3 regions of the Actinoplanes subglobosus genome follow, and region 3 is predicted to be linked to each of the others. Evidence: predicted binding sites of a transcription regulator. Region 3 holds the regulator's gene; each other region holds the start of a gene.
The links. The regulator HrcA, encoded in region 3, represses chaperone genes, less so after heat shock. The targets are predictions, from matches to a motif close to GGTTNGCACNCTCNNNNNGAGNGTGCNAACC.
Positions count from the first base shown of each region.

Region 1: the regulator HrcA is predicted to act here: its motif matches at 1,240-1,270, upstream of groES (co-chaperone GroES).
Region 2: the regulator HrcA is predicted to act here: its motif matches at 1,204-1,234, upstream of groL (chaperonin GroEL).

Region 1 covers NZ_JBHSBL010000012.1:109,542-112,814, forward strand. The annotation lists gene ACFO0C_RS11480 (class I SAM-dependent methyltransferase) at 1-1,177, opposite strand, end outside; gene groES (co-chaperone GroES) at 1,394-1,708, shown strand; gene groL (chaperonin GroEL) at 1,781-3,273, shown strand, end outside.
Region 2 covers NZ_JBHSBL010000017.1:422,247-425,519, forward strand. The annotation lists gene ACFO0C_RS19835 (GNAT family N-acetyltransferase) at 1-334, opposite strand, end outside; gene ACFO0C_RS19840 (hypothetical protein) at 418-1,125, shown strand; gene groL (chaperonin GroEL) at 1,426-3,048, shown strand.
Region 3 covers NZ_JBHSBL010000035.1:80,469-83,741, reverse strand. The annotation lists gene hemW (radical SAM family heme chaperone HemW) at 1-409, shown strand, start outside; gene ACFO0C_RS46220 (DUF4870 domain-containing protein) at 416-838, opposite strand; gene hrcA (heat-inducible transcriptional repressor HrcA) at 970-1,992, shown strand; gene dnaJ (molecular chaperone DnaJ) at 2,027-3,163, shown strand.

The DNA of each region.
Region 1 (3,273 bases), on a different contig from region 3:
CCGTGGTCAGCAGTGCGACCGGTGCCCCCGCCACCCGGGTCAGGACCAGCCCGGCCGTGTTCGGCCCGGACAGCCGGAGGTCCTTGCGCAACTGGTCGGGCACCAGCGCCGAGCCGCGCTTGCGGATCTCCAGCACCCCGACGCCACGCTCGCGCAGCAGCACACGCAGACGCTTCAGGGAGAACGGCAGCACCTCGGTCACTTCGAGTCGCCGGGCGAACGGGGTGTCCACCGGCTCGTCGGTGTAGACGTAGGCGATCTCCGGGTCGGCCAGCCAGCCGCCGACCGACGCCGCGAACTCCGCCACCAGGTGTGACCGGACCACCGCCGGGTCGGGGTCGTAGATCCACGCGCCGACCGGGCCGACCCGGCCGGTTTCGGTGCCGGAGCCAACCAATTCCGCGACCGACGTGCCGAGGACCGTGGCCCGCCGCGGCGCCCCGGCGAGCGGGCCGCACCAGAAGGCGGCCTCGACCAGGTCACCGCCGACACTGGTCCACTCCCCCTCGGCGCCCGGCGGCAGCAGCCCGTGGTCGATGCCGGGCGCGAGTTTCAGCACCGTGCGCGGGGTCCGGGCGGGCAGCCCGGCGATGAAGTCCCACGGCGGCGAGTAGGACTTCGGGTCGAAGACACGGCCGCGGCCGGCCTGGCGCCGGGCCGGGTCGGCGAAGACCGCGTCGTAGCGCTCGACCGGCACCGACGTGGCGTCGGCGCACGTCACGGTGATCCGGTCGGCGAGCCCGGCGGCCTCGGCGTTCGCGGCCGCCATCGCCGCCGTGACGGGGTCGGCGTCCACGGCGTACACCCGGATGCCGTGCCGGGCCGCGGCGAGCGCGTCGGAACCCAGCCCGCAGCCCAGGTCGGCGAGGGTCTCGACGCCGGCCGCGGCGAGCCGGGCGGCCCTGCGGCCGGCGACGACGGCACGTGTCGCCTGCTCCAGGCCGGCCCGGGTGAAGAACATCCCGGCGGCGTCCGGGCCGAACTTGCCTGCGGCGCGCTCACGCAAACTAGCCTGGGTCAAGGCGGCCGCGGAGAGCTCCGCGCCGAAGCCCCGGGCCCGCAGGGCCGAGGCCGCGGCGAGCGGCTCACCGCCGGTCACCTCAGCCGCCGCGGCCAGGGCTTTCAACCCCTCAGGGGTACGCAACAGTTGCAACAACTCGGGGCTCACGAGAGGCATTCTCCCTGGCGTGACAGGTTGGCACTCTGGTTGACGGAGTGCTAGTTCCGACATAGTCTCGGCGTTAGCACTCTCACCATGAGGGTGCCAGCCGCCCGGCCCGTCCGTGGCGGTTAGGCACCAGGCGGACCGGCACCCGCGACGACGGCCCCGCCCGGTGGCATGAGGCATTGACCGGCCTGGTTCAAGGCCGGCGAAACCTGTACCCAGGAGGGTATGCCCGTGACTACCGCGACCAAGGTTGCGATCAAGCCGCTCGAGGACCGCATCGTGGTCCAGGCGAACGAGGCTGAGACCACGACCGCTTCCGGCATCGTGATCCCCGACACCGCCAAGGAGAAGCCCCAGGAGGGCACCGTCCTCGCCGTCGGCCCCGGCCGGATCGACGACAAGGGCAACCGCGTACCGCTCGACGTCAAGGTCGGCGACGTCGTTCTCTACTCGAAGTACGGCGGCACCGAGGTCAAGTACGCCGGCGAGGAGTACCTGGTGCTCTCCGCCCGTGACGTCCTCGCGGTCATCGAGAAGTAAGACCTAACTGATTGCGCTTGCGCCCTGTTCCGATAGCTCGGGGCAGGGCGCTGGTGCGTGAAGGGACCATTCATGGCGAAGATTCTCAGCTTCTCAGACAGCGCCCGGCACCTCCTGGAGCACGGCGTCAACACCCTCGCCGACACGGTCAAGGTCACCCTCGGTCCGCGCGGTCGTAACGTCGTCCTGGACAAGAAGTTCGGCGCGCCCACGATCACCAACGACGGCGTCACCATCGCCAAGGAGATCGAGCTCACCGACCCGTACGAGAACCTTGGCGCCCAGCTCGTCAAGGAGGTGGCGACCAAGACCAACGACGTCGCCGGTGACGGGACCACCACGGCGACCGTGCTCGCGCAGGCGCTGGTCCGCGAGGGCCTGCGCAACGTGACCGCCGGTGCCAACCCGATCGGCCTCAAGCGCGGCATGGACCAGGCCTCCGAGGCCGTGTCCAAGGCGCTGCTCGGCAAGGCCGTCGAGGTCGCCGACCACAAGGCGATCGCCAACGTGGCCACCATCTCGGCCCAGGACGCGAATATCGGTGAGCTGATCGCCGACGCGATGGACCGGGTCGGCCGCGACGGCGTCATCACGGTCGAGGAGGGCTCGGCGCTGCAGACCGAGCTCGAGGTGACCGAGGGTCTCCAGTTCGACAAGGGCTTCATCTCGCCGAACTTCGTGACCGACGCCGAGGCGCAGGAGGCGGTGCTGGAGGACGCGCACATCCTCCTCACCACGCAGAAGATCTCCAGCATCGAGGAGCTGCTCCCGCTGCTGGAGAAGGTGCTGCAGACCAGCAAGCCGCTGCTGATCGTCGCGGAGGACGTCGAGGGCCAGGCCCTGTCCACCCTGGTGGTCAACTCGCTGCGCAAGACCATCAAGGTCGTCGCGGTGAAGGCGCCCGGTTTCGGTGACCGTCGCAAGGCGATCCTCCAGGACCTGGCGATCGCGACCGGTGGCGAGCTGATCGCCCCCGAGCTCGGTTACAAGCTCGACCAGGTCGGCCTCGAGTCGCTGGGCAGCGCCCGGCGGATCGTCGTCGACAAGGAGAACACCACCATCGTCGACGGTGGCGGCAACTCGTCCGACGTCTCCGACCGGGTCTCCCAGATCCGCAAGGAGATCGAGGCGTCCGACTCCGACTGGGACCGCGAGAAGCTCTCGGAGCGGCTGGCCAAGCTCTCCGGCGGCGTCGCGGTGATCAAGGTCGGTGCCGCGACCGAGGTCGAGATGAAAGAGCGCAAGCACCGCATCGAGGACGCCATCGCGGCGACCAAGGCGGCCGTCGAGGAGGGCACCGTCCCCGGCGGCGGCGCCGCTCTCGCCCAGGTCGCCAAGGAGCTCGAGGGCAACCTCGGCCTCACCGGCGAGGAGGCGCTCGGCGTCGGCATCGTCCGCAAGGCGCTCGTCGAGCCGCTGCGCTGGATCGCGCAGAACGCCGGTCACGACGGTTACGTCGTGGTGGGCAAGGTCAACGAGCTGGGCTGGGGCCACGGCCTCAACGCCGCCACCGACGAGTACGTCGACCTGGCCGCGGCCGGCATCATCGACCCGGTGAAGGTGAC
Region 2 (3,273 bases), on a different contig from region 3:
CGACCGCCTCGACGAGCCGGCCGAGCATCTTGCCGCCCCGGCTGGCCGGGGTCAGGTAGACCGCGAAGATGACGGTGCAGCCCGGTTCGCCGGGAACCGTGGTCCCGCCGGCGTGCCCGACCAGCGGCCCACCCGGGTCGACGATGAACTGGGCGGTGTCGAACCCCTCCGACGACTGCCGGATTCGCTGCCGGTAGCTCTCGTGCGGCCGGGCGGCGGCCTGCGCCAGTGTCTCCAGGAACGCCAGCGGACTGTCGGCCAGCATCTCCAGGCGGAGCGCCCGCATCCGCCCGGCGTCGTCCGGGGTCACCCGCCGTACGTCCCAGTTCTCCATGCGTCCATCACTACCGCTGGGGCTGCGGGTCGGCAAGCAGGTTGTCGCTAAACCGGTTGGCGGGGGTGCGGCATGATTCGACGGTGAGCGATGAGTTCCCGCGGCCGTACGCGGAGGAGCCCCCTGTCCTCGAGTCCCTCTCCGGCCTCCGGCTCGTCCGTGCCCACCCGTGGTCCGTCGCCGCGACGGTGGCCGTCACCGCACTGCTGATGACGATCCACCCGCTGATGATCAGGGCGGCGATCGACTCGGACACCTTCTACGACGACCTCGTGCTCCTCCGGAGAGTGCTCCCGCTGCTCGCCGTCCTTCCCACGGTGGTGCCGCTGACGGTGGTCGCCCTGCTGGCGAGGCGGCGGGTGACGGTGCTCCGGGTGGCGGCGCTGCTGGTGGCGTCGGTTCTCGTCGTCATGGCCGCGGACTCGGTGTACGACTTGCTTCCGCTCTCCCTCACCCTCGGCGGCGGCGTGTGGTCCTGGCTCGTCCCGGCCGGGTACAGCGTGGTGACCCTGCTGTTCCTGGGCCTGCTCGCCGCCGTCCTGTACCCGGCCGCGACGCGCAGCGACCTACGGCTCCTGGTGCTGGCCTCGGTCGTCGTGACGGTGCTGTACCAGTTCACGATTCTGATCGACGAGCCCGGCAGCGAGCCGGATCTGTGGACGTGGGTGGTGGCGTTCGGGGTGGACGCCGTGGTCGGGGTCGCCTGGGCGATTGCGGCGCTCGTCACGTCCCGTCCGGCCGTCCCTGCCCGTGCCGGCACCCCCGCTGAGCTGGGCCGTCAAGATCCTTAGTCGAAACCGCGGCCACCGGCGGGGATTCGCGGGAAGATGGGGTTTCTTGCACTCGCCATCGGAGAGTGCTAAACAAGTGATTGGCACTCGCGCATGCTGAGTGCCAACAGGTCGGGACGGTGGGGTTCCGGTCGCGATGCTGCCATCGGCATCGGGGCACGGAGCCGGTCGTCGCGGGCTATCCGGCTCGGCCTGAGGACGTCACCTTCGCCAGGTGGTGGCGTCCGCAGACTTCCTCAACGTGCGGAGAGCGGGGCCGACGAGGCCCGGCACCGCGGATGTCCGGGAGGACAACGCCGTATGGCCAAGATCATCGCATTCGACGAGGAGGCTCGTCGGGGCCTCGAGCGTGGCATGAACCAGCTCGCCGACGCCGTCAAGGTGACGCTCGGCCCCAAGGGTCGCAACGTCGTGCTCGAGAAGAAGTGGGGCGCCCCCACGATCACCAACGATGGTGTATCCATCGCCAAGGAGATCGAGCTCGAGGACACCTTCGAGAAGATCGGCGCCGAGCTGGTCAAGGAGGTCGCCAAGAAGACCGACGACGTCGCCGGTGACGGCACGACGACCGCGACCGTCCTGGCCCAGGCGCTGGTCCGGGAGGGCCTGCGCAACGTGGCCGCCGGCGCCAACCCGCTGGGTCTCAAGCGGGGCATCGAGGCCGCGGTCGCCAGCGTTTCCGAGGCGCTCTCGCAGCTCGCCAAGGACGTGGAGACCAAGGAGCAGATCGCCTCCACCGCCTCCATCTCCGCCGGTGACTCCACGGTCGGCGAGATCATCGCCGAGGCCATGGACAAGGTCGGCAAGGAAGGCGTCATCACCGTCGAGGAGAGCAACACCTTCGGGCTGGAGCTGGAGCTCACCGAGGGCATGCGCTTCGACAAGGGCTACATCTCGGCGTACTTCATGACCGACGCCGAGCGCATGGAGGCCGTCTTCGACGACCCCTACATCCTCATCGCGAACAGCAAGATCTCCGCGGTCAAGGACCTGCTGCCGATCCTCGAGAAGGTCATGCAGTCCGGCAAGCCGCTGGTCATCATCGCCGAGGACGTCGAGGGCGAGGCCCTGGCCACCCTGGTCGTCAACAAGGTCCGTGGCACCTTCAAGTCGGTCGCCGTCAAGGCCCCCGGCTTCGGTGACCGCCGCAAGGCCATGCTGGAGGACATCGCCATCCTGACCGGTGGCGCCGTCATCAGCGAGGAGGTCGGCCTCAAGCTCGACGCCGCCGACCTGTCGCTGCTCGGCTCGGCCCGCAAGATCGTCATCACCAAGGACGAGACCACCGTCGTCGACGGCGCCGGCAACGGCGAGCAGATCCAGGGCCGGGTCAACCAGATCCGCGCCGAGATCGAGCGCTCGGACTCCGACTACGACCGTGAGAAGCTGCAGGAGCGTCTGGCCAAGCTGGCCGGCGGCGTTGCGGTCATCAAGGTCGGCGCGGCCACCGAGGTCGAGCTCAAGGAGCGCAAGCACCGCATCGAGGACGCCGTTCGCAACGCGAAGGCGGCCGTCGAGGAGGGCATCGTCCCCGGTGGTGGCGTCGCGCTGGTTCAGGCCGGCAAGACCGCGTTCGACAAGCTGGACCTGGCCGGCGACGAGGCCACCGGCGCGCAGATCGTCAAGGTCGCGCTCGATGCCCCGCTGCGTCAGATCGCCGTGAACGCCGGCCTCGAGGGCGGCGTCGTGGTGGAGAAGGTGCGCAACCTCGACGCGGGTCACGGCCTCAACGCCGCGACCGGCGAGTACGTCGACCTCCTGGCCGCGGGCATCATCGACCCGGCCAAGGTCACCCGCTCGGCGCTGCAGAACGCCGCGTCGATCGCCGCGCTGTTCCTCACCACCGAGGCCGTCGTGGCCGACAAGCCCGAGAAGACCCCGGCTCCGGCCGGTGCCCCGGGCGGCGGTGACATGGACTTCTGAGTCCATGAGTAACACCAGGTGATACCTGACGAACGGGCGGGCCGCCCTCAGCGGCCCGCCCGTTCGGCGTTTCCACCGATCGCCACCGGGTCGTCGTTGACCGTTCGCGGTGCCGCGCGGTTTACCCTTCGCGGTGCCGCGCGGGTCGGGCGGCGGTCTGGCGGTCGGTTTCTCACTGTTTGCGGTGTCGTCCGGGTCGGGTGGCGGTCTGGCGGTCGGTTTCTC
Region 3 (3,273 bases):
GTGGTACGAGGTGTCCAACTGGGCCAGGCCGGGCGGCGAGTGCCGGCACAACCTGCTGTATTGGACCGGCGCCGACTGGTGGGGCCTCGGGCCGGGCGCGCACAGCCACGTCGGCGGGGTGCGCTGGTGGAACGTCAAACACCCGTCGGCGTACGCGAAACGCCTCACCGCCGGGGAATCACCCGGACACGCCCGGGAGTTGCTGACCGGCGCGGATCGGCACATGGAGGACGTCATGCTCCGGGTCCGGCTGCGGGACGGCCTGCCGCTGGACGGCCTCGACGCCACGGGGACCGCGCGGGCGCTGGCCGGCGGGCTGCTCGAGCCCGGCGCCTACGAGCAGGGGCGGCTCGTGCTCACCCTGCGGGGCCGGCTGCTGGCCGACGCGGTCGTCCGTGACGTGCTGTGAGGGCCCCTACCTGAGGAAACGGGCGCTCATCGGGTAGTTGAAGGGCTCGCCGTTGGCTGCCTTGACACCGGCGATGACACCGACGACCGTGGCGATCAGTGTGGCCGCGCCGAGGATCAGCACGCCGATGCCGATGCAGGTCAGCACACTGCCGACCAGGGCGATGATGCCCCAGAGCAGGTGGAAGTTGAGGCCCTTGACGGCCTCGGAGCGGACCACCGGGGACTGGTTGCCGCGGACCACGAGCGCGACCAGCGGCGCGACCCAGCCGAGCATGCCGGCACCGAAGAGGGCGCCGGCCGCGCCCCCGAAGTGCGTCACCAGGATCCACATCCGGTCCTGTAGCGGGTCCTGCTGGTAGCCGTAGCCGTAGGGCTGGTCGGGCGGAGGGGGCGGAGGATACCCGCCGGAGTAGGGGGGCTCTGTCATGTCTGACACGCTAGGACCCCGGGAACAACCGGTTGAAGGCGGTCCGCCGTACTTTCGATCATCGCGTTGTGACCGCCCGCGACGTAGACTGGCACTCTATTAGCGGGAGTGCCAAACGGGGGAGGGGTCATATGAGTCTGGATGACCGCAAGCTCGAGGTGCTCCGGGCGATCGTCGAGGACTACGTCGAGACACAGGAGCCGGTGGGCAGCAAGGCTCTGGTCGACCGGCACAAGCTCGGTGTCTCCCCGGCCACCGTCCGCAACGACATGGCCGTGCTGGAGGAGGAGGGCTACATCCGGCAGCCGCACACCAGTGCCGGCCGGGTGCCCACCGACGCCGGTTACCGGCTCTTCGTCGACCGGCTCACCAAGATAAAGCCGTTGAGCCCGGCCGAGCGCCGCGCCATCGAGCGTTTCATGGTGGGTGCCGTCGACCTCGACGACGTGGTGCACCGCACCGTCCGGCTCCTCGCGCAGCTCACCCGCCAGGTCGCCGTCGTGCAATATCCGAGCCTGTCCCGCTCCGCCGTGCGCCATCTGGAGCTGGTGCCGATCTCCACCACCCGCCTGATGCTGGTGATGATCACCGACACCGGCCGGGTCGAGCAGCGCCTCGTGGAGATGCCCGGCCCGCTGGCCGACGGCGAGGTGTGGGAGCTGCGGCTGCGGGTCAACGAGAAGCTGGCCGGTCAGCGGCTCGCAGACACCCCGCCCCTCGTGCAGAAACTCGTGGAGGAGTGCGCTGTCGAGCGGCGCGCCGCGATGACATGCTTGGCGTCGGTTCTTCTGGAGACTCTGGTCGAGCGGAGTGAGGAGCGCCTCGCGCTGGCCGGTACGGCCAACTTGACACGCGGGGGTGTGCTGGACTTCCAGGGCACACTGCGGCCCGTCCTCGAAGCACTCGAGGAGGAGGTCATCCTTCTGAAGCTCATAGGCGATCTGGAGCCCCGGACCACCCGGGTCCTGATCGGCGACGAGAACCAGATCGACAACCTGCGGTCGGCGTCCGTGGTGAGCAGCGGTTACGGACCGGGTACCACGATCGTTGGGGGGCTCGGCGTGCTGGGCCCCACCCGGATGGACTACCCCGGCACTATCGCTACCGTTCGTGCAGTGGCACGCTACGTTGGCGACCTGTTGGCACAGAATTGACGGATTCGCGCAGACATTGAGGACTCCAAACCCCGTGGCCAAGGACTATTACGGAATTCTCGGTGTGAGCCGGGAGGCAACCGACGACGAGATCAAGCGCGCCTACCGCAAACTCGCTCGGCAGTACCACCCGGACGTCAACCCGGATCCCGAGGCGCACGACAAGTTCAAAGAGATCAACGCGGCGTACGAGGTGCTCTCCGACGAGCAGAAGCGCCAGGTCGTCGACCTCGGTGGCGACCCGCTCGCGCCGGGCGGGGGCATGCCCGGTGGAGCCGGTGGCGCCGGCCCGTTCGTCGGCTTCCAGGACATCATGGACGCGTTCTTCGGCACGGCCGCGGGCGGTGGCTCCCGTGGCCCGCGCCCGCGCACGCGTCCCGGCGCCGACGCGATCCTCCGGCTGGAGCTCGACCTCGTCGAGACCGCCTTCGGCGTGGAGGCACCGATCACCGTCGACACCGCGGTGCTCTGCACCCAGTGCTCGGGCGCCGGCACCGCGCCCGGCACCCACCTGTCGACGTGCGAGGTCTGCTCCGGCCGCGGTGAGGTCCAGTCGGTGCAGCGCACCTTCCTCGGCCAGGTCGTCTCGTCCCGCCCCTGCCAGAACTGCCAGGGTCACGGCACGGTCATTCCCAGCCCCTGTCCGACCTGCGCCGGTGACGGCCGGATAAGGACACGCCGCTCGCTCACCGTCAAGATCCCGGCGGGTGTCGAGGACGGCATGCGGATCCGCCTGGCCCAGCAGGGCGAGGTCGGCCCCGGCGGCGGCACCGCCGGCGACCTCTACGTGGAGATCCACGAGCGGCCGCACGACGTCTACTCCCGCAAGGGCGACGACCTGCACTGCCGCGTCACCCTGCCGATGACGGCGGCCGCCCTCGGCACCAGGATGACCATCAAGACCCTCGACGGCGAGGAGAACATCGAGGTCAAGCCGGGCACCCAGCCGGCCAGCACACTGCGCATCCGCGGCAAGGGCGTTCCGCACCTGCGGGGCCAGGGCCGCGGCGAGCTCTTCGTGCACCTCGACGTCAAGACGCCGACCAAGCTCACCGCCGACCAGGAGCGGATGCTCCGCGAGTTCGCCAAGACCCGCGGGGAGGACGTCGCCGAGCTGAGCAAGCAGGGCGGCTTCTTCAGCCGGATGCGGGACGCTTTCAACGGCCACTGACCCTTTTCTGGTACGCCCAGTTGCTCGGCTCCGGGTCGGTCAGTGTCTCGCTGACGGCCCAGAGCCGAGCCGCCGGACCGTTCGAACACGACCACGCTGATCAACGGCTC